Regions from separate parts of the Arthrobacter sp. 05L421 genome, predicted to be linked through region 1. Evidence: riboswitches for the same ligand, from Rfam matches in the RefSeq annotation. Region 1 holds a riboswitch; each other region holds the start of a gene.
The links. A riboswitch is a leader RNA that binds a small molecule or an ion and turns the genes downstream of it on or off. The one in region 1 is predicted to bind cyclic di-AMP.
Positions count from the first base shown of each region.

Region 2: another riboswitch for cyclic di-AMP. It lies ahead of AC1DKQ_RS18905 (hypothetical protein); the one in region 1 lies ahead of AC1DKQ_RS11485 (NlpC/P60 family protein).
Region 3: another riboswitch for cyclic di-AMP. It lies ahead of AC1DKQ_RS21535 (aggregation-promoting factor C-terminal-like domain-containing protein); the one in region 1 lies ahead of AC1DKQ_RS11485 (NlpC/P60 family protein).

Region 1 covers NZ_JBFTOC010000008.1:88,644-96,055, forward strand. The annotation lists gene AC1DKQ_RS11455 (alpha-mannosidase) at 1-703, opposite strand, end outside; gene fdhD (formate dehydrogenase accessory sulfurtransferase FdhD) at 793-1,665, opposite strand; gene AC1DKQ_RS11465 (molybdopterin molybdotransferase MoeA) at 1,799-3,382, opposite strand; gene AC1DKQ_RS11470 (DUF6457 domain-containing protein) at 3,379-3,666, opposite strand; gene mobA (molybdenum cofactor guanylyltransferase) at 3,688-4,401, opposite strand; gene AC1DKQ_RS11480 (HNH endonuclease) at 4,517-5,017, opposite strand; gene AC1DKQ_RS11485 (NlpC/P60 family protein) at 5,238-5,996, opposite strand; cyclic di-AMP (ydaO/yuaA leader) riboswitch at 6,292-6,461, opposite strand; gene AC1DKQ_RS11490 (M23 family metallopeptidase) at 6,598-7,412, opposite strand, start outside.
Region 2 covers NZ_JBFTOC010000021.1:47,506-54,917, reverse strand. The annotation lists gene AC1DKQ_RS18930 (aspartate/glutamate racemase family protein) at 1-154, shown strand, start outside; gene AC1DKQ_RS18925 (glycoside hydrolase family 16 protein) at 246-1,316, opposite strand; gene AC1DKQ_RS18920 (DNA alkylation repair protein) at 1,668-2,381, shown strand; gene AC1DKQ_RS18915 (cation:proton antiporter) at 2,465-3,679, opposite strand; gene AC1DKQ_RS18910 (hypothetical protein) at 3,676-3,954, opposite strand; cyclic di-AMP (ydaO/yuaA leader) riboswitch at 4,136-4,325, shown strand; gene AC1DKQ_RS18905 (hypothetical protein) at 4,334-5,047, shown strand; gene AC1DKQ_RS18900 (sensor histidine kinase) at 5,146-6,150, opposite strand; gene AC1DKQ_RS18895 (response regulator transcription factor) at 6,143-6,820, opposite strand; gene AC1DKQ_RS18890 (DedA family protein) at 6,826-7,412, opposite strand, start outside.
Region 3 covers NZ_JBFTOC010000035.1:2,336-9,747, reverse strand. The annotation lists gene AC1DKQ_RS21555 (winged helix-turn-helix domain-containing protein) at 317-1,180, opposite strand; gene AC1DKQ_RS21550 (hypothetical protein) at 1,717-2,757, opposite strand; gene AC1DKQ_RS21545 (response regulator transcription factor) at 2,999-3,739, shown strand; gene AC1DKQ_RS21540 (sensor histidine kinase) at 3,761-5,407, shown strand; cyclic di-AMP (ydaO/yuaA leader) riboswitch at 5,579-5,737, shown strand; gene AC1DKQ_RS21535 (aggregation-promoting factor C-terminal-like domain-containing protein) at 5,742-6,545, shown strand; partial or broken gene AC1DKQ_RS21530 (helix-turn-helix domain-containing protein) at 6,816-7,046, shown strand.

The DNA of each region.
Region 1 (7,412 bases):
CGGTACCGGCAACGTCGTCGGGGTCCATGATGTCCAGCATGCGTTCGAGCGCCCGCAGGATTTCGTGGCGGCGGGGCAGCTCCATGGGCAGCTCGTGCATCAGCCCGGCCAGGGTGAGGATGTCCTGCTGCAGTTCCCAGACGGTCTGCTTGCGTTCGGCGATGGCGATCCGGCCGAGCCGGTATTTCGGTTCATTGCCCGACGTCGCTTTGTCGCCGTAGGGGGTGGCGGCGAAGGTCCAGTTCTGGGACAGGTCGGGGTTGGCCGCGGCTTCGACGTAGAAGTCGACCGCCATGCCCGAGCCCAGGAGCTTGAGCGGGATGTACTGGTTCCGTGGCGAAATGGCCTTGATGATGGTCCCGTCGGACCGCCAGGCGATGCCTTCGCACTGGAAGCCCGGGAGATCGCCCCTGAAACCCAGGTCAACGAGGATTTCCACCGACGTGCCAGCTGTGGTTCCCCAACCCTCCGGCACCTCACCCCGGAGCCGGAGCCACTTGGTGCTCCAGGGCCGGCCCCACGCCGCGCCGTGTTCCTGCGCCGTGAAATCCTGCCGCAGGGCCTCCAGCGCCGGCACGGGTTCGTCCGGCGCGTCCCAGCTGCTCAGGGTCAACGGGATGCTGCGCGGGTAGACGGCCGGGGCGATGCGGTCACGCAGAAAGCGGTCCAGCCGGACTTCCGTAAGACGGCGGTCGTCGTGCAATGTGATCCTCTTCAGCGCTGGTGGTCCGATTGGCTCCAATCGATGGATAAAACTTACGCCGTGGGGAACCTGTTGGCCAAGTGTTGCCGTTAGCCGGCCGCGGGGGCCGGAACCGCGACGCGCTGCTGGCCAGCGTAGACGTTTAGGCTGGTCCGGCGGCTGAAGCCGGCCAGTGTCATACCGCTGGCGTCGGCCAGCTCGACGGCCAGGCTGGAGGGGGCACTGACGGCGGCAAGGACCGGAATTCCGGCGAGGGCCGCCTTTTGGACGAGCTCGAACGATGCCCTGCCGGACACCTGTAGCACGGTGCCCCGGAGCGGCAGCAGGCCTTCGCGGAGCGCCCAGCCCACCACCTTGTCCACCGCGTTGTGCCGTCCGACGTCTTCGCGCAGGCACAGCAGCTCGGCCGAGCCGTCGTCGGAAATCCTGAAGAGTCCGGCGGCGTGCACGCCACCGGTGACGTCAAAGACCTCCTGGGCGGACCTGAGGGTGTCCGGGAGGGCCGCGAGCGTTTCCACCGGAACTGTCAACGGATCCTGTGCCGGGCTGTAGTGCGAGGACTTGCGCACGGCATCGATCGAGTCCGTCCCGCATATCCCGCAGGAACTGGAGGTAAAGACGTTTCGTCCGGTCTCAGGCCGGACGACGTCGGGCCGGAGTTGAGCCTCCACGACGTTGAAGGTTTGAATGCCGTCGGCGTCTTCGCCGGCGCAGAACCTGAGCGAGACCAGCTGTTCGGGGGCCCAGATGATCCCTTCTGAGACGAGGAACCCTGCGACGAGGTCGAAGTCATTGCCCGGCGTCCGCATGGTGACGGAAAAAGACATATTTCCTAGCCGGATTTCCAGCGGTTCCTCGACGGCGAGGACGTCTTCCCGGTGCCGGACCGGGAATTCGAGGGCCTGCGGGGACCCGTCGAGGACGATCTTGTGCACTTTGCGGCGCTGCGTGACACGGCCCATCCGGTGCTCCTATGCAACATGTTGTGCGGTTGTGGTGATTCTTTGGCTGGTTCCATCATTGTAAGTGCCTGATCCTGAAGCCAGCGCAGCGGGCCAGAGCTCCACCAGAGTTCAACCAGAGTTCAACCTGGGCTCAGCCCAGGAGGGCGCTCCAGTCCACCGGCCCGTCGCTGGCCGTGGTCTTCCTGGCGGTCCGCTTCGCCGCCGGCTTCTGCGCGGCGGGCGCGGGCGCAGGGTCAGGCAGCGGCGCACCCCACGGGAGTGCGAAGGCGGGGACCAGTTCCCCCAGCTGCACGCCGTGGGGCGGGACAACCAGCACGCCGTCGGCGGCGGCCAAGCCCCGCATCATGCCCGGGCCGGTGTGCTGCGCCGGCGACGCCATCCCATAGAGCAGCCGGAAGGGCATGAGCCGCGTCCGGCCCGGATCGGCGTCAATCGTCGAGCCGCAGGGCACCTCGCTGAGTGGTGGGATGGGCCCGTGCCCCAAGGCCGCGAGGAGCGGGGCTCCGATCGTGGACAGTGCCATCATGGCCGCTAGCGGGTTTCCCGGTAGGCCGAGAATGTACCGGCCGTCCGGCAGTTCGGCCAGCACGGCGGGGTGGCCCGGGCGCATGGCCACCCCGTCGATCAGCAGGCGGCCGCCGAGCTCGGCGACCGAACGCCGGAGGTGGTCCGTTCCGGAGCGGCCGGTGCCGCCGGTGGTGATGACGACGTCGGCAGGCAGGCTCTCTGCGGCAGGATCTGTATCCTCGAGCGCGGCGAGCCATTCGGCGTAGGTGTCGCCGATTTTCACTTCCTCGGTGCAGATCCCGCCGAGCATTCCCACCACGGCTGCCAGTTGGGGTCCGAAGGTGTCCCGAACCTGACCGGGAGCCGGCATCCCGGACGTCACGACCTCCGAGCCGGTGAGGACGAGCCGCACCACGGCCCTGCCGAGCACCGGAAGGGTGTCGCTTCCGGCCAGCGCGGCGAGAGCCAGATGCGCGGGATTCAGGACGGTGCCACCTCTAATCAGGAGGTCTCCGGCGGCGGCTTCCTCCCCCGCTTTCCTGATGTGGTCCCCGTTCCGAGGGTCGCCGGGTTTCGCGGAGCCGCCCAGTTTCAGGACGGGCAGGCCGTCCTCGTCGGCGTCGATGACGCCGCTTTCGCTGCGCAGCACCGCCTTGGCCCCGGCCGGAATGAGGCCGCCGGTGGCAATCGGGCTTGCCTGATGGGGTGCCAGCCTCTGGGTGGGTTCGGCCAGGATCCAGGGACCGCTGCCGTTGACCGCCCAGCCGTCCATGGCAGAGGAGGCGTAATGGGGCATGTCCTGCAGGGCAACGACGTCCGCGGCGAGGGTCCGGCCCAGCGCCTGCCGGAGCGGGACGGGGGCGGCCGGGATGGGAGCGGCACAGTCGAACGCGAGTTGCCGGGCCTCCTGCCACGTGTGGGCCAGGTGCCTGTGCGGCTCCTCTGACTCGTCGTCGTCGACTGTGTCCTGGCCAGTATCCGCCGCGTCCGGGTCCCCTGCATCCTGGTCCGTCGTGTCCTGGCCGGCAGTGTACCCCTCCGCGATGTCCGGATCCGTCTGGATGCCGGGGCCTATGGGGCCGTCTTCGAGGCCGCCTCGGACCCCATCTCTGACTCCATTTCCGCCTGCATCTCCACCGCCATCTCTGACTGCATCACCCCCTGCGGCGGCGAGGGGTCCGCTGCCGTCCGGGGCCGTATCCGTCATGCCCCGGAAGCTTCGGCGGCTGCGTAGTCTTTGGCGAGCCGGCGCGCCACGGCCATCGCGGCCTCCATGGACACCGAATCCGTGGCCTGCCCCGAGCCGGAGGCCAGACCGGCGGCAAAGCCGGCAATGAATGTGGTCAGCGGCGCCGCCGGGCGCACCACGGAGTGGGCGGCCACCCCGGCCAAGGCGAGAACCTCGTTCACGTCAATCTCAACGTCTTCCAGCTCCAGGGCCTGGAGCAGGGCACGGCACCAGTCTTCAAGCGTTTCATCCTGGCTCTTCACCGTTTGCCTCCATGGTCGAGTTCAGCTGCGGAGTTCCAGACCGGGGCCCGGACCGTGGTCTGGAATCCTCCCGGATACCCCCAATGCGGACGCGTCATCCCAGGTGTCAACATCATCTGTGGAACCGGGGGGAACGCGAACTTCCCGCACGTCCAGCCTAGCAAGAAGGGCGAAGACAGACGCGTTTTCCAGGCCGCTCCTGCCCGCGGCGTCCACGACGCAACGTTGTAGCACGGCCGTGCCATAAAACCCTGCGAGTGGTTGCTTCCGGCCGTCGGCCGAGACGGCCATGACCCCGTCGCTGCCTTCCCGTTCTGGCGCCCGTTCCGGCGCCCGTTCCGGCGCGACTGCGGCAGAGGCGGCCAGCGGTTCGCCCAGTGCTGCGGCCAGGGCGCGGACCGCCTCGGCCGAGCGCGGCATGTCACAGGCAAGAACCAGGGTGAACGGTGACGGTGCGGCTGCTTGGTCCCCGCCGGCCTGGTGGGCGGCCAGCGCGGCCAGGCCCGCGGCGATGGCCGCGGCGGGCCCCGCGAAGGGCGGGTCTTCCCTGCAGGTCAGCACGCCTTCGGGCAGGTCGCCGGGGTCGGGCCCGACGACGACGATGCGTCCCGCAGCGCCCGCGGCGCGCAGTGACCGCTCAAGGAGGGTTGCGCCGTCGTAGATCAGCCCGGATTTGGGCACGCCGCCCAGGCGGGAGGACCGCCCCCCGGCGAGAATGATGGCATCGAATTCCACCGGTTCAGCCTAGCGCGGCGCCCGCTGCCGGCAAATGAGGCGTGGCGGGCCCCTCAGACGTTCAGGCGGCAGTACGGGCAACACAGTTCAGGGAGCTGGGTCAGGGAACAACTGTTCAGGCAGCTGATTCAGGCAGCAGGAACGGATCCCAGGCCGGCGTCGGCTTCTCGAGTTCTTTGATCTGCCAGATGGCGCCCTTGGGTGGGCCCGGAACAAACCCAAGCTTCCAGCCCATCTCCGCTGGCGTGTGGTCGCTCTTGGCGTTGTTGCACCGCAGGCACGCCGCCACCAGGTTCTCCCAGGAATCGGCCCCGCCCCGGGATTTTGGCTGGACGTGGTCGATGGTGTGGGCAGCCTTGCCGCAGTAGGCGCAGCGGTGGGCATCGCGTCGGAGCACACCGCGACGGCTCACCGTTGTCATGGTGTTGTATCTCGGCCGGATGTAGCGGTTGAGCAGGATCACGGACGGGCGGCCCAGAATGTCCTGGGGTCCGACAACGGGGTCGTCCCCTTCGGCCACCACGCTGGCCTTTCCGGTGAGGACAAGGACGAGCGCCCGGCGGAAGGTGATGACCGCCAGGGGTTCATATCCAGCATTCAGAACGAGAGTGCGCATCCGCATACCTCTTCACGGCCGCACCCGCCAGCGGCACGAGGGCCGGCTGCCCTCTGCATGGTCGGGCTATGGATCGATTACACAAGAGTAAACACTCGGGTGCCGGATCACCGAATATTTTTTCGTCGGTGATGTCCTCAGCGCGGAAAGTTCACTGCACGGCAACGCAAAAGACCCCCGCCAACAGGCGGGGGTCTTTCGAAGGTGCTGCGGGTCTTACTTAGCCGCCGACGCGGATGAAGACCGGGCCGGAGCCGACGTTTACGCTGTACAGCGCGGTGGTGCCGCCGTTCCAGCCGCCGTGGACTGCCATGCCGTTGCCGACGTAAACCGCGATGTGAGCCATGCCCACGCCGCCGTTCTGGTAGTAGGCGAGGTCGCCCGGGCGTGCCTCGGCAGCGCTGACGGTGCGGCCGAGGGACAGGTAGCCTGCCGGCCAGCCGTGGTAGTGGATGCCGGCCGCGGCCAGGGCGTTGGTGGCGAGGGCGGTGCAGTCCTGCGCCACGCCGAGCTGTGCGTAGGCAGCGGCAGCGATGGTCGCGCCGGCGCCGCTTCCGATGCCGGCGGGAGCCTGGGCAGCGACGCCGCCGCTGACGCCCAGCGCGGTGCCACCGGCGCGGGTGGCAGTGGAGTCCTGGACCTTCACGACGGGCTTGGGAGCCTCGACGACCGGAGCCGGCGACGTGGTCACAGCGGGCTTCTCGTAGGAGATCGCGATGGTGGACGCGGCCGAGATGGTGGCCGGAGCAGCGGACTGGACTTCCAGGGCCGAAGCGGAGGTGGATTCGCGCTGAACATTGGTCTCAGCAGCGTTGGCTGCGATTCCGCTGGTCAGAACCAGACCGGAGGCTGCGGCGATGACCGCGGCCTGACGGCCCATGCCGCCGGCGTTGTCGCCGACAGCCTTGGCAATAACAGCCAGCGAGTTGGTCTTGGTGACCTCGGCGCGGTGCCGTGCAACGGTTGCACGAGTAGTCATTAAGTTCTCTCTTTCGTGATCCTTGGACCGCGCGCTTTCGGGCACGGTTTGAGGACGCTCCGGCATCTTGGGGGTACGCCGGATCGCCCCGAAATGGGTTACTTAGCGAAGGGTGTACTGCGAAGACGCGCCAAAAGCGGAAACTGCATGCGGTCCGGACTCGGTAGAGATTGAGCCTGCGGAACGTGATCCAATCCGGGCGCCGACAAGGGCGGCACGTGATGTGGATTCCAGCGGGCTCGAAAGAACCTCGCCGGTGCGCATGCGCGCAGAATTGTGGCGTGAAGACACGAAAGTAGCCTCTCCCAATGCCTACGAGGTGAGCTGTCGGATTCGGATGGGAGTCACCCGGCCGCGCTGCTTCCTGGGAAGCTTTGCGACTTAACCCCAAGGCCTTCTTTCGAAGGCCAAAATTGGTTCCCCCGCCCCTGCCAGACGATGTAATGCGAACGGACCTTGAGCGGTGGCAGAGCTAGGCAATCCACTCAAGAGCGCCAACTTCGGAAAAGTTGGCGTGCTTCAAACCCTACAGGAGTCCGGGCCCAATGTCACATTCAGATCACGGCGTGTCACAAGCACTTGAGAGCGGCCCATCGTCTATTTAGAGCCAGCCGAGGGGGTCAACGACGTCGCCGTTGACCATCACTTCAAAGTGGAGGTGGCAGCCCGTGGAGGCGCCGGTGGTCCCGCTCATCGCGATGACGTCACCGCGCGACACCTTCTGGCCGACCTTGACCGAGGCCGAGGAAAGGTGGTTGTACGTGGTCCCCAGGCCGTTGCCGTGGTCAATGACCACCCGGTTTCCACCGCCGAAGGGATGCCATCCGTTGAACGTCACGGTGCCGCTGGCAGCCGCATGGACCGCCGTGCCGCACTGGGCAGCGAAATCCTGGCCGCGGTGGAACTCCCCCGCGCCCCCGGTGATCGGGCTGACACGGTAGCCGAAGGGCGAAGCCGTGACCAGATGATCCAGCGGCGCGCCAAGGGTGCCTGCCGAAGCCGCGCGAGTGATACTGCCCACAGACTGGGCGCTGAGCAGCTGCTTTAGCTTCCCATCCGGGTCGCCCTTAGTGGTGACGGCGGTCCGGCTGAAGTCGACCTTTGCGGCCGCGGCGGCCGTGACATCCGGCTGCACGGCAGCGGACAGAGCGCCGGATCCGGCGGTGTTGGAGGCCATCACCGGGCTCGTGACGGGGACCGTCACCGTAAGAACCAGACCGGTTGCGGCCAGGGCAATACCGGCCTTCTGGCCGACCCCGCTGGCCGAGGCAAACTCCGTTACCTGGCGGAACGGACTGCGCCGGCGACGCCGTTCATCGCGGTGCGCGTCGCGCGGGCGTTCGGCCATATGCTCGACGACGGGACGCGGCTCCGGAGCGGGACCGGTCGCGCGGCGACGGCCCCTGGCGGTCTGGG
Region 2 (7,412 bases), on a different contig from region 1:
CGACGTGATCGTCCAGGCCAGCACCGGCCTGAGCAGCATCGGCATGGCGGACGTGCTCCGCCGTCGGCTCGGGGTTCCGGTCATCGACGCCGTGACGGCGGCCGGCTCCATGCTCGTCTCCGCGGTGGTGGCCCGGGAACTTCAGGAGGTTTGAGTCCCGCCGCCGGTGGCTGCGCGCCACCGGTCAACGACAAGACAGCCCCGCACCCTGTTGGGGCGCGGGGCTGTGGGGTGCTGAGCCGGTCCTACTTGTAGACGCGGACCCAGTCGACCTGCATCTGCGAAGGTTTGGTGGCCGACCCGTCAGGGAACCAATCCAGCTGCAACGTCTGATGCATGCCCACGGAGGGCAGGTGCGCGCGGTTCGTGTCGGAGAAGGTCTTCACGCCGTCGATGTAGCCCGTGATTCCGGTCGGGGTCCATTCCACGGCGTAGTTGTGCCACTGGGTGGTGTCGATCGTCTTGGCCGCCGTGGTTTGGAAGCTCGAGCCGCCGCAGGCGTAGTGCAGGAAGAATTTGATCTGCGTGGTGTTGGTGCTGCCCTCGGCGTAGTCGATCTCGGCGCAGTTGGGGGAGGTGTTGTTGTTGGGCCACAGGATCAGCACGGGGTGGTACTTCGGGTCCCGGGCGCTGGTCCGCATGCGCGTCTCCCATTTGCCGTACTTCTGCTGTGCAAATTTTGCCGACATGCCGCCCGTAGTGCCGGCCGAGTTGCCGCTGACCGTGGCCACGCCATTGGCGACCGACCATGCCTGCGGGCTCCGCACACCCTTGCCGGCATGTCCGGTTCCCTTGAAGACGCTCCACTTGGTGGAGTCGGGGGCGCCGGCCTTGGAGAATTCGTCGCCTGCAACAACCGCACCCCAGCCCCGGGCGGTGGCGGCTTGCGACCCGCCGCCGGTCGCGGCGACGGCGGCCTTGGCCGCAACGGGCGCGGCGGCCGGCGTCGAGCCCGTAGTGGCTGCCGCTTGTGCGGCGCCCGATGCTGGCGCGGCGCTGAGCGTGGAGGAAGGTGCGACGGCGGCTGCCGGTGCCGCTTCGACCCTGGGATCCGCCGTTGCAGCGGCGGTGCCGACGACGGGTTTGGGTGCAGAGGGCTTCGCCGTCTTAGCCGCTGCGGCCGCTGCTGACGTGGAAGCCGCGGCAGGCCGCGGGGCCTGGGTGGCCGCCGCTGACGTGGAAGCCGCGGCAGGCCGCGGGGCCTGGGTGCCGCCGGAGGGTGCTGCCGCGCCGTCCGTGGGAGCGACGCTGCAACCGGTCAGGGACAGTGCTCCCAAGCTCAACGCAATCGCTATTTTGTGGAGCTGCGGTGTCATGAAGCGTGGTGGCTTCGACTCTGCGTGATTGAACTGTGCGTGATTGAACTGTGCGTGTTTGGACGGTGTTTTCTGGAACAACGGACCCCTCCGGGCTTTGTGACGGGCGCTCACTACCGTCGCTGCCAGGGCGGCGAGTGCGGGAAGCAACATCGGGCCCCTGCTGCCAGAGCATGGGCGAGCAGGCGCCGAACGGCGCAACCGGGCCCTGAGAAGGGGCGGTCCGGGGCCCTGCATTCGGGCCAGGCCTTCGCGGCCAGTGGCCTACGTTACCGGAACGTTACCTTGACCCGCAAACCTTCCGGGAAGGGTTCACGGCATTTTCCGGCGCCCAGGCGAAAGAATGGACGGGTGAGTGATGCTGGCGAATTCATCGACCTCTCGCTGCAGCGGGAAAGTTCCTGGCGCCGTGCGGACGGGCTGGCTTCGCGGCTGGAGATGGAACCAGGAGGCAACGGCCTTCGGTTCTACGGCACGTCCATGGGTGCCGTGCGCGGGACCGTCCGGGACGCCGGCCGCCGCTATCCCGGGCTGTCACACGATGAAATCACTGCGCTGAGTTCCGAACTGTGGGGCTCGAAACCGGGGACTATGCCGGTTTTCGAGCGCAGGCAGGCCGCGGTGATCCTGCTACAGGCCAATGTGAAGCTGCTGACCAACTCCGACCTCACCCGGCTGGAGGGCTTCATCCGGGAGGCGCACGTGCGGGAGCTCGTGGATCCGCTCGCCGTTGACGTTGTCGGCCCGTTGGTGGGCGGGCTTGACCTTTTGGCCAGGGTGCGGGCTGACAGCGTGCTGGACCGGTGGATGCGCGAGCCCGATGCCTGGCTGCGCCGGGCCGCGCTGCTTTCGCCGCTGCAGGCTCTGCGCGCAGGTACGGGGGACTGGGACAGATTTGTCCGCCACGCCAATGCTGTGCTGGGCGAGCCTCAAGGGCCGTTCGACTCCGACGCCGACCTCCACGCCGAGGGCGACGGCGCTGTGGTCCGGGATGCGGTTTCCCGCGTCCTGGCCGAGATGGCTAAGACAAGGCCGGAGCTGCAATTCACCGCCGCTGGAGAGTGACGACTCGAGTGCTGGCGCCAGCCCGGCCCGGCCCGGCCCGTGTTCTGACTTGCGGACCTTCGGGCTTCCCGTCGTCCGGACTTTCAGACTTTCGGATCTCCCGGACCGCCGGGATCACCCGGTCCGACGGCGCTGCCGGCATCGCCGGATCTGCCGCCGGCATTTGCGGGCAGCGCGAATGTCCTCGCCGCCCGCGAGCCGGCGACGGCGCTCGCGGCTATGGTGACCAGCGCGCCGACCAGCAGGGCCGCAGCCTCGCCCGGGAGTAGGACCTGCAGCTGAGTGCCGATGCTCGCCGCCGCCACGGGCACGCCCAGTTGGGCCGCCGACAACACCCCGAGTGGCAACGGAAGCCCCAGGAACGCCAGGCCGGCGTGCGTCAGCAGGGTCCCGGCTCCGAGGGCCAGTCCGAGGGCAATCATCTCCGGATGCCCGGCAAGGTCTTTGAGTGTCAGTGACGCGCCCAGCCACACGAAGAACACCGGGCCAAGGAAGCCGTCACTGAGGGCGAACAGTTGCCGGGCCAGGCGCCTCGGTTCGCCGACGGCGGCCACCACCAGGCCGAATGAAAAGCCTGCCAACATCACGGACACATTGCTCCACGTCGCGACTGCGGCCAAGGCGAAGAGGACGGCCAGTTGGCTCCTCAGCTCCAGGGCAAACTTGCGGCTTTCCGAGAGTCGGTGCATGCGCCCGTTGATTCCCCTGCGATCGAGCCAGCGCAGGACGAAGTAGAGCACCACCGCGCAGCCGGTCACTGCGAGCACGCCCAGTGCCGCGCGGCCTGCGTGGGGCGGGTCCACGAGGAGCGGCAACGCCACAATGCAGGCTAAGTCGGCGATGGCCACCTGCGCGGTCATGGCGATGACATGGGGTCCGCCGAGGCGCAGGGAATCGATGATCGGAAGGACCAAGGCGGCCGACGAGGAGGCCAGCAGCACTGCGTAGAGGGGAGCATGTCCAGTTCCGAAGAGCAGGCCGATGCCGGTGGCGACCGCCACCGCTGCCGCTGCGGCCGCAATGGCCCGGCGGGAGCCATGGCCAAGGGCGGAGCGGATCTGCGGATCCCTCACGGGAACATGGGTTCCGGCCACAAACATCATCAGCGCGAATCCGATGTTGGCCAGCAGGGTAAACGTCGGGTCTGTGGGGTCCACGAGGGCCAGGCCTGAACGTCCGATCGCGATGCCGGCCAGCAGTTCGCCCAGCACCACCGGCAGCCGCCAGCGCACCGGCAGAGCCAGCAGGGGGCCAGCGAGGGCGACGACGGCAATCAGCGCCAGGGACAGGAATGTCACGGCTCGCCGCTGCTCTCCTGCGCCGGGCCTGACCGCCGCTCCACCACCGCGTAGGCCTTGCCGTCCAGGAAGGCCCAGTCGTTGACAACCATGTACCCGAGCGCATCCACCCGATCATTGAGGACGTGCTCGTCGAAGCCGCCGTCGCGCGGTTCCGCGTCCCACGTGGTCACGCGGACGTCCTGGCCGTCCAGGATCAGCAGCTCGGTGTTGACGTCGAAATCTTCCTGGGGCTGAGTGCTCAGCTGGCAGATGGCGACACAGTGGCTGTTCATTTCGGGCCTCCGCTCAGGCGTGGTGCTGATGGCATCATCCTACGTTCGGATGCGGCGCCGCCCCATGGGCAATTGCGGGACCGTACTGTGGCCGCCGTTACCTGAATGTGACATTTACATCCGGTTCGGGTTACGGTGGATAGGCGCCTGTTGTCTCCGATACGGGCGCTCCCCAGCCGATTGCCTAACTCTGCCGCGGCCCGGGGATAACTCGCATCAACTACCGGCAGAGACGGGGAAACCACATTTGGCCTGCTGATGACGCAGGTCTTGGGGTGAAGCCGCACAGTGCCCGCAGTGACGGGCCCGGGAGTGCGGCCGGGTGACTCCCATCCGAATCCGACAGCTCACCTCGCAGGCACTGGGAGAGGCTACACTCATGTCTTCAATCAATACTTTTGCGCGCCATGCCGCCGTCTTCGCCGCCGCATCCGGCCTGGTCCTCACCAGCGGAATGGCAGCCAACGCAGCTGCAGCACCTGCGCAGCGCGACTCCGCTCCGGCGTCCAAAGTGGACGTCAACGCGCTGGTCAGTGCGCCCGTCAACGCTGATTCAAGCGTCAAGATCAGCTTTGACCGCCCGGCGGTAGCTACCGTCGCAGCACCGGTGATCGAAAAGCCCGTTGCCGTGGCGACGGCTCCCGCCGCAGCCCCCGCCGCAGCCCACGCCGTTGCCCCTGCTGCAGCGCCTGCAGCAGCACCGGCCGCAGCACCCAAGGCAACCATCAAGGTGCAGTCCGCTCCGGCCGCAGCGCATGCCGCGGCGCCGGCTGCCGGCGGACGCAACGCCATCATGCTCTCGGCCGCCTACAGCCAGGTGGGCATCACCCAGGACTGCACCGCCATGGTGGAAAAGGCCCTTGGCGCCGCGGGCAAGCCCGTCGGTGACATCGGTCCCCGGGCCTTCCTTGGCCTCGGAACCGTCGTTTCGACCCCGAAGCCCGGCGACATGGTGGTCCAGTCCGGTCACGTTGGCATCTACGCCGGCAACGGCCAGGTGGTCAGTGGCGGGATGAACGGGAAGAACCAGACGATGGTCCACCCGCTGTCCTGGCTGACCGCGACCGGCGGCGTGACCTTCGTCCGCGCCTAAGCTGTACGGCCCCTTCCAGGGCTATACAGTCCGGAAAGACCGGCGATCGATTCCCTTGGGGGCAAATCGATCGCCGGTCTTTTCTGTGCATATGGTTCTCAGGGATTCACGCGCCCGGCCAACGGCAGCGTCAATTTCATGACCGTGCCCTCGGCACCCGTCGCGGCCACCTCGACGGTCCCCCCGGCAGCGACGGCGATCTCCCGGACCAAGGCCAGGCCGATCCCAAAGCTCCGCTGTCCCTGTGAACCGTCAGTGCTGGCGGTCCGCACGAAGCGGTCAAAGATTCGGGCCTGATCGACGCCGGTGATGCCGGTCCCGGTGTCCGCCACCGTGATGACGGCGCGGCTCTGCTCGATCGACGTCGTGATGGACACGCGGCCGCCCTCAGGGGTGTGGGCAAGGGCGTTGTCCGCCAGGGCCAGTACGGCACGGCGCAGTGCATCCTTCTCGATCCGGGCCAGCGGCCGGGCATCGGCCACGAAATCCAGGCGCACTCTGCGCTGGTCCGCGACCTGCTGGAGGCTCCCTGCGACGCTGGCGGCGGCGTCGGCAAGGTCGGCAGGCGGTGCGGAGCGGTCCGGGGCTTCCGTGGTTGCTGCGAGGAGGAGTTCGTTGACAATCCCGGTCAGCGTTGCTGCGTCCTCTCGGATCCTGGCAAGGTCTTGGCCTTGCCTGGAGCCGGGCACGGTGTTGCGCTGGGCAAGCTGGATCCTGGTGTCCAGGATGGTTAAGGGTGTGCGCAATTCGTGGCTCGCATCCTGGACGAAGCGCCGTTGCCTGGCCAGGGCATCACCGAGGGGGCGGATGGCGCTGCGCGCGCTGAGCCACCCGACGATGCCGGCCAGCAAGATTCCCGCCACCCCGGCGATGACCATGGCTTCGAGCACATCTTTGGAATCCAAGTATGCGTAGGCCGTCCCGGCCGCCGCAGAGCCTGGCACTTCGGGATGGGCCAGTTGATTCAGGAGGTAAAGCGCCGTGGCGGCGAGCAGCCCGATGACCATGACCGCGCACGCGCCGCTGATCCGCAACGCGACCTTGAGCGAGGCCTTGCGCAGGATGGAGTAGTCCGGATTTCCGCCGGTTCCGCCGTTACTCATCAGCCTCGCCGATCTGGTAGCCGAGGCCGTGCACCGTGCGGATGACGGCCTTGGAGATCTTCCGGCGCAGGTGGTGAACATACGTATCGATCACGCCGGGCTGATCCGAGGCGTGGAAGTACGCCGTGAGGAGTTCGTCCCGGGTGAAGACGCGGTCCGGTTCTGCGGCCAGGGCTGCGAGTAGTTGGCCTTCTTTCGCCGTCAGCGACACCGTCTGCCCGTAGACGGAGCGGACTGTGCGCTGCGTCGGATCCAGTTCCCAGTTCCCGATCATCACCCGTGCCGGGGCCGGAGAAATGAAGGTGCGCGTCAGTGCGCGCAGGCGTGCTGCCAGTTCGCCGGCGTCGAACGGCTTGGTCACGTAATCGTTGGCGCCGGCGTCCAGGCCCCTGACCTTTTCGTCGGCATCGCCCAGCGCGGTCAGGATCAGGATGGGAGTGACAATGCCCTTCGACCGCAGCGCCGCGATCAGGGCGATGCCGTCCATTACCGGCAGCCCGCGGTCGATCACCATGACGTCCCATGTCCCGGTGAGCCCGTGGTGGAGGCCATCACGGCCGTTGGTGACCAGCTGGATCCGGTAATCCGGGTCCAGGAGCTCGGCGATGAGCGGTCCCAGGACGGCGTCGTCCTCGACGAGCAGCAGGGACGGGCGGTCAGCGATAGTCATGTCAGCTATTCTTTCGCGGCCATTTCCTCAGTCCGCAGTCCATCCTCGGATTCCTGCGCCGTGTCGCCGGCGGCTGTGCCCGTGGTGACGTCGGAGACCCGACTGTTGCGGCGGCGCTTGAGTAACTGCACGGCCGCCGGTAAGACGGAGACCAGAACCATGGCCACCGCAATGACGTCGATATTCTTGGCGATGATCTCAAAATGTCCCAACCAGGTGCCAAGCAACGTCACGGAGCTGGCCCAAGCCACCGCGCCGATGACGTTCCAGAGGGTGAAGTACTTGTACTCGTAGCGCGCAATCCCAGCGGTGAGAGGCGCGAACGTCCTGACCATGGGGACGAAGCGGGCCAGCACGATTGCCGCCCCGCCGTGGCGGCGGAAGAAGTCCTCTGTGGTGGTCAGGTGCGCTGTCTTCAGGATCCTGGCGTCATCCTTGAACCATCGCCTGCCAAATTTCCGTCCCAGCAAGTAGCCGACCTGGTCACCGGCGACGGCGGCCGCGGTGACGACGCCGATCAGCACTGGCAGCGTCAGTTGTAGCTGCTGGTGCAGAAGGCCTGCGGTGAACAACAGCGAGTCACCGGGGAGGA
Region 3 (7,412 bases), on a different contig from region 1:
CCGCAACAGAGCCCAACAGCGACCCCACAATCCGGCCTCGCCGCCTCAGCTATGGAGGTTCCTACAAGACACCCCAGCCGCGGAGGCACATGCCCGTCAGCCACCCACACAAAGCGACCAATGCGCAGGCGGCCGAACGTGACTGCCCGGCGGAAGCGCGGATGGCGGCGCTTTGCGTAGTGCCGCATCGCCGACTGAGGAACGAAGGAGGTGTCTAAGGCACGGCAAAGTGCCGCTAGGCGCGCGTAAACCGAGCGCAGGAAACGCAAAAGCGCCCGCCCTACAAGAGGAACGGACGCTTTGCGTGGGCTAAAAGCTAGATCGAGTATTCCGGAGCGGCCCAGACCACTACTTCGGGGTGCTCGTAGAACCGGTAGCCCTGGCCGCGCACGGTGCGCACGGTGTTGGCGAGGCGGCCGAGCTTGGAACGCAGACGGCGGATGTGGACGTCGATGGTCCGCTCGTTCGGGACCTCTTCGGCGTTCCGCCACAGGCCTTCGAGGAGCTCGTCGCGGCCCACGGTCCGGGTGCCGTTCTCCACGAGGTAGTTCAGGAGCTCGAACTCCTTGAATGTCAGGTTCAGTGATTCGCCGTCGAGGTGCACCTCACGGCGTGCGAGGTCGATCAGCACTCCGGAAGGCCGCGGATCCTGCGGCTGCTGCAGGCGTGCGGTCTCGGTGCGCTGGCGGGCCCCTGCTGTGGGGTCACCGAAAGTCGAGCGGACGACGTCGAGCGCGGAACCCGGGGCGCTGGCCGGCGCGACGGCGACGGCGGCGTAGCTTTCGGCGCCGGCAACGAGCGACTGTGCGTAGGCCCGGATTTCCTGGGCAAGCTTGGCGATGGACGTGCCGGCCGCAGCTGCGGTTTCCTCGTCGATCCCCATGTACAGCACGAAACCGCGAGCCACGTTGTCGCTGGGGGCCGGACGGACCGGGCTGCCGACACCGGGTGCAATCACGGGCGTGGGCGCCGTGGCGGGGGCAGCCGGAACGGCGCGGAGCTGGCCGTAAGAGTCAGGGTTGTAGCCCTGCGCTGCATAACCGGGGGCGGGGAAGCTGCCGGCGGAGCCGGCCGGTGCGAACGCGGAGCGGCCGCCAAAGCCCTGGCGGATACCGGAGGCCTGGCCAGCCTTGCTGGCGTTACGGACGGAGATGTGGACGTATCCGGATGCAACTGACATGGAATGCTTACCTCAATGTGAAATGGCCGTCATCGCGGCTCGAATGCTTCTTTCCCCGCAATGAAATTGGGGAGGGGCGCCCGACTCTGGGCTAGGGGCGAATGCCTAGAAACTCTCAGGGGTGTAAAAGTTAGGCGTGCATTCGACAACAGCGCATCTCGGTACCAGCGGGTGTGCTGATCCAGGAAGCTGCAGGTGCTGTTGAGTTCTTGTTCACAATTGAAGTGTGCAACGTAACAATGCGAACGTGCAAGTAACAAAGGACTCCAGGTTCCACATAGTGAGATAGATCGGTGAATTGTCGCGCAAGTCACAATTCTCAGTCGGCGAAAAAATAACAAGTGTTTTGCCGACCGAATGGTCAGGAAGTGGTATTCACCGAATATTATTCGGACCTTCCTGCTATTCGACTGAAATCATTCACGGCATGGCAAACAGGCAAAACCCGGCCCGTCCGCCGTTTCCTGCGAGGCCGTCCACGGAGTGGGCAGGCGCCACTGCGGCCTGGCCGGCGGCAACGGCGGCTGCGGTGGGGGTCAGTTGGACTGCCCGGTGGCGGTCGCCGCCACAACCATGACCGACGACGCCGTGTACCCGGACCCGTCCTTGGCCGCCACGATCCGCACGGTCCCGCCTGCGACGATGTCCGCCACGCTCAGCTGGGTGCCCGAGCCGCCGGCCTGCTGGCGCCTCTGTTGCAGATTACTCACCACCACGTCGGCGCCCAAAGCGTAGCTGCGCGTGAACCCGTCACTGCTCTTGACCGTGACGGAGGACGAGCTAATCTCGCTCACGGTGCCGACCTGCTCGGCCATGGTGGTGTACTCGGATCCTTGCAGCACCACGTATTCGGCATGCACTGCGGCGGAAAGGCCGCCGCCCATCCCGCCGGCAGCAAAGTCGCCGGGACCGCTCCGGCCCGACATGCCGCCTCCGGTGAAACCGCCCTGTGCAGAACCGGGTATGCCCGGGGCAACTCCCTGGCCGCCCACCCCGCCGCCGGCCGCCCCACCGGCGGCCGTGCCGGCAGCGCCATTGGCTGCCGCTGAACTTGAGGTCAGGGCGTAGACCCCCACCCCGGCGCCGACTGCCAGGACGGCTGCAGCCCCGGCGACGGCGAGCCCCCGCGTGAGGGTCCACGGCTTTGCCGCCGAGCCGGTCCTGACGGCGCCTCCCGGCGCGCCCCAACCTGTCGCGGCCGCCGTGGCTTGCGACTCCTGCCGGGGCATGCCCCAAGTGGTCGCCGGGGCCGGCACTGTCGAAACCGGGGGCGCGCCCCAACCGGAGGCAGCCCCGGCTGCCGGCTGCCCGGCGTCGTGCTGCCCAGCGTCATTGTGCCCGGCGTCAGGGTGTCCCGATTCATGGTGCCCTGCGCTGTATTGCTCGGCTTCAGGGTGCCCTGCGCTGTACTGCCCGGCTTCAGGGTGCCCTGCGCTGTACTGTCCTGCGCTGTAGGGCACAGCCGCCTGGGGCGTGGTCACGGGCGCCGGCGCCGCTGCTGCCGCTACGTTGGGGGCCGATTCGGGGGCGGGCTTGGGGGCTGGAACGGAACCGGCTCCGGGATGCTGACCGCTCATGGTGTTTCTCCTTAGGGTGCGGATCGGTGTTCACCCCAGACTGCTGAGCGATCCTGTGCCACGGCTGTGCGGGCCGACAGCCGCGCCTGTGACGTTCGGGCAGGACGGGAAAACCGGATTGCGCGTAGCCGCTGCACCTTCTACAGCCCCCGAAGCGCATCCAGCTCGCTAGGCTGGGATTCACAGGTGCCGCACAGGGTCCCCAAAGCCCCGCCTAACCGGCAGATCGGAGAGTTGTCCCATGGCCACTTCGCACTCCATGACTAACAACCTGCCCCAGCTGACGCATCCAAACGGCTCCCCCATCCGTGCGCTGGTGGTAGACGACGAGCCCAGCCTCTCCGAGCTCATGAGCATGGGCCTGCGAATGGCCGGCTGGTCCGTGGCTGTCGCGGAAGACGGGCCCGGAGCCGTCCGGCTTGCCAAGGAGTTCCGCCCCGACGTGCTGGTGCTGGACGTGATGCTCCCCGGGTTCGATGGCGTCGAACTGCTCAGCAGGATCCGCGCGTTCGCGCCGGAGGTTCCGGCGCTGTTCCTCACGGCCAAGGATGCCGTCCAAGACCGCATTACCGGCCTCGCGGCCGGCGGCGATGACTACGTCACCAAGCCGTTCAGCATGGAAGAGGTGCTGCTGCGCCTGCACCGGCTGGTCCAGCGCTCAGGCGTGGCCGCGATGGACACCGCCGAACTCGTGGTGGGGGACCTTGTGCTCAATGTCGACACCCGCGAAGTCACCAGGGCCGGCGAGGAGCTGCATCTGACCGCCACGCAGTTCGAGCTGCTGCGCTACCTCATGGAAAACCCCAAACGGGTCATCAGCAAGGCCCAGATCCTGGACCGCGTCTGGGACTACGACTTCGGCGGCCAGGCGAACATCGTGGAACTCTACATTTCTTACCTCCGCAAGAAGGTGGACGTCAACCATGCGCCCATGATCCACACGGTGCGCGGCGCCGGCTACGTTCTGAAGCCGGCGGACTGATCCGTGCCCACGCTTTCCGGCATGACCCGCGTCCCCGGACGCGACTGGCGCAACCCGTCCACGTGGCATTTGCGCACCCGCCTGGTCCTCGTCGCCATGGCGCTGCTTGTGGCCATCTGCGGCGCCGTGGGGCTGTTCAGCTATGCCTCCATGGACCTGTTCCTCACCCGACAGCTCGATGACCAGCTCAGCAGTGCCTCCCGCCGCTCGAACGACTTCGGCCGTCCCGTGGCCGGCAACCCGTCCGGCCGCCCCGACCCCCTCGAAGCCAGGGGGCAGGGCGTCGGGACGCTGAACGCCCGCATCGAGGACGGTGAGGTCAGTAGAGCCGGCTTCCTGGCCGGGGACGCCACTCGCAAGAGCCTCTCCCCCGACGACAACGCGGCCCTCCTGGCGCTCACCCCGAACGGTGTGCCCGTGGACCGGACCCTCTCGGCCGGGGCGTACCGGCTCACCGCCGTGCGGGCACCCTATGGCGACGTGATTGTCACCGGACTTCCGCTGGCAGAAAAGGACAGCACCCTGACCTCGTTGGTCTGGACCATGGTGGTGGTCTCCGCCGGCGGACTCGTGCTGATCGGTCTTGCCGGTACGGCCCTGATCCGGCGGACCATGAAGCCGCTGGAACAGCTCTCCGAAGTGGCCACCAAGGTCTCCCGCCTCCCGCTGGACGCTGGCGAGGTGGCGCTCGGAGTGCGCGTCCCGGCGTCTGCGGCCCATCGCGGAACAGAGGTGGGCAGCGTGGGCTACGCGCTGAACAAGATGCTGGACAACGTCTCCAACGCTCTCGAGGCGCGGCAGGAGAGCGAGATGAAGGTGCGGCAGTTCGTCGCCGACGCCTCGCACGAACTCCGCACCCCGCTGACAGCCATCCGCGGTTACACGGAGCTGATGCGGATGACCGAGCATTTCACCCCCGACGGCGAGAGATCCCTCGCCCGAGTGCAAAGCCAGTCCGAGCGGATGACCACCCTGGTGGAGGACCTGCTGTTGCTGGCGCGCCTGGACGAGGGACAGCCGCTCAAGATCTCCGACGTCGATCTCACGCAGCTGGCCATCGAGACGGTGAGCGACGAGAAAGTCATGGCCCCGGACCGCATCTGGCAGCTGGAACTTCCGGCGGAGCCCGTGGTGGTGCGCGGTGACGCGCCCCAGCTGCATCAGGTCCTCGCCAACCTCCTGTCCAATGCACGCAAACACACGGCTCCCGGCACCAAGGTGGTCACGGGTGTCATGCGTTCGGCTGACGGAAGCGCCGTGGTCACCGTGACGGACAACGGCAACGGCATCGCCCCGGAATTCGTTGGGCGGGTCTTCGCCCGCTTCGCACGGGCCGACGCCGCGCGGACCAATCCCGCAGCCAGCGCCGCAGCTAACCCTGTGGCCGCGACGGCGGGGGCCCGGTCCGGGGCCGCCGCAGGCTCGGTTTCCGGCACGGATTCTGGTGCCGTTTATGGTGCTGTTTCTGGTGCCGCTGGCGTTCCGGCGACCGGAAGCCGCCGTCCGGGCACGGCGACTGCCGCGCCGACCTCCGAGGGAACGAGCGGGTTGGGTTTGTCCATTGTCCAGTCGATCGTGGAGGCCCACGGAGGGACCGTCGAAGTCACGTCCCGGCCGGGCCGCACGGAGTTCGCCGTGCGGCTGCCCGCGGCGCCGCCGTCGGTGTAGCCAACCACGCGAACCGCAGTTCGGTCGCCGCCGGGGTTCCGGCGCAAGCCGACACCCCGCCACTGTGACTCCTGTTACCAAAATGTGACTTAAGCGCCGGGGTCCTGTAGCGTCTTAGGAGTGCGCTGCCATTGGTGCCGCATATCCGGATGGACGCCAAACTCTGCCGCTTCCCGGATTCCGCTAGACCAGGCAGAGGCGGGGGACCCAGAGTTCCCGGGCATTCTGCATTTCATGCGCCCTCGGGGTGAAGCCGACACGTGATGTTCCGTGCGGCCGGATGACCTCATCCGAACCCGACAGCTAACTTCGCCGGCGTTGAGAGGCCATCATCATGACTGAATTCCAGGTACAGCCGCGCCCTGACGGCGATTCCCATTCCGGCTCCACCAAGTCGCGCCACCGCGCCGAACCGGCCACGCAGGCATCCGCCCTGTCCAGGCTGGCCACCGGGCTCGGCATCACAGGCCGCCGCGCCGCCGTCATCACCGCCGCCTGCGCCATGCTGGTGGGGGGTGGCGCCGCCGCCCAGGCGGCAGAGCCGGGCGCCCACACGGCAAGGGTTGGGAGCCAAACGGCCACGAGCGCCGACCCGCTGGCCAAGCTCAACTTCGAACGAGTCGAGGTCGCTGCGCCCACGGCGACAGTAGACAACAGCGTGGCAGCCAAGGCCCCGGCGGCTAAGCCCGCCAAAGCACCCGCAGCGGCTCCCGCCAAGGCCCCGGCTCCTGCAGCCGCTCCCGCCAAGGCGCCCGCACCCGCCAAGGCCCCGGCTCCTGCGGCCGCTCCCGCCAAGGCCCCCGCACCCGCCAAGGCCCCGGTCGCCATCGACGACCCCGCCGGCGCCCAGGCCTACGCCGCGGCCCAGCTGGGCAGCTATGGCTGGGCACCTAACGAGATGCAGTGCCTGCAGAAGCTCTGGACCAAGGAATCGGACTGGAAGACGACTGCCACCAACGCCAGCAGCGGCGCCTACGGCGTGGTCCAGTCCCTGCCCGCCTCGAAGATGGCGAGCGCCGGCGCCGACTACAGGACCAACTACCGAACCCAGATCAATTGGGGCCTGAATTACGTCAAGGAACGCTACGGCTCCCCCTGCGGCGCCCTGAACTTCCACTACGCGCACAACTGGTACTAAACCGGCAGTAGCGGCCCACTAAAGGAGGCCCCGGATCCACAGGCGGGTTCTAGCGGTCGTTGCAACACCCAGACTTTTGGGAGTTGCAACGACCCTGGTTCGTTTAAGCGGGGATTCATCCCGGCCCGTGCGGTATGGGCAGGATCAGAAGAAGGCGTTTTTCGAGGTCTTTGACCGTTTGGGGAGCACGACGGCGGCCGCTAGGGATCTCGGTTTCAATGCCGCGACATGTGCCAGCTGGGTCCGCCTGGCCGGGCTGAGGAGCCGCGGGAATGGGAACTGATCCGGGACCTGTCCGCGGCCGGTTCTTCCATGAGGGCGATCGCGCAGGCGATGGGACGGGCGCCCTCGACCAGCAGCCGGGAACTGGGGCGCAACAGCGATCCCCGTTTCGGTTACCTGCCCCACGGCGCACAGCGGCAAGCCGCTGCCCGCCGGGCACGTCCCAAAACGGCCAAACTGGTGGCCGACCCGGCGCTGCGGGAGTCCCTCCTGCCCAGATGCGGAATCGATGCAATGCTGAGAAATCCCTGAGCCAACGGCTGCCGTGCGTCGCGGCGATTGGTAGGTGCTGAAGGAGCTTCGAGAGACGTGGAAGTCCCCGCCAGCCACCGTGCCGAGGAGGGCGACACCGAGGTTTCAGGCGGCCAGGACCGGACGCCGGCGGGATTGCACGAGGGACACGAGATGTCCGGCCGCACGCCGGTTGAGGGGAGCGTGCGGCCGGAGCCTGTGGATCGACGGCCGAGGCGGGGTCGGCCTCTCGGGACCTTCTACAAATGTCCCGCCTCGCGCTGAGAAAAGGCTGAGAGCTGCCTCTCGCAGCAAAGGGCCGGAGAACTGCCTGCAAAAGCTCATGTCCGTGAG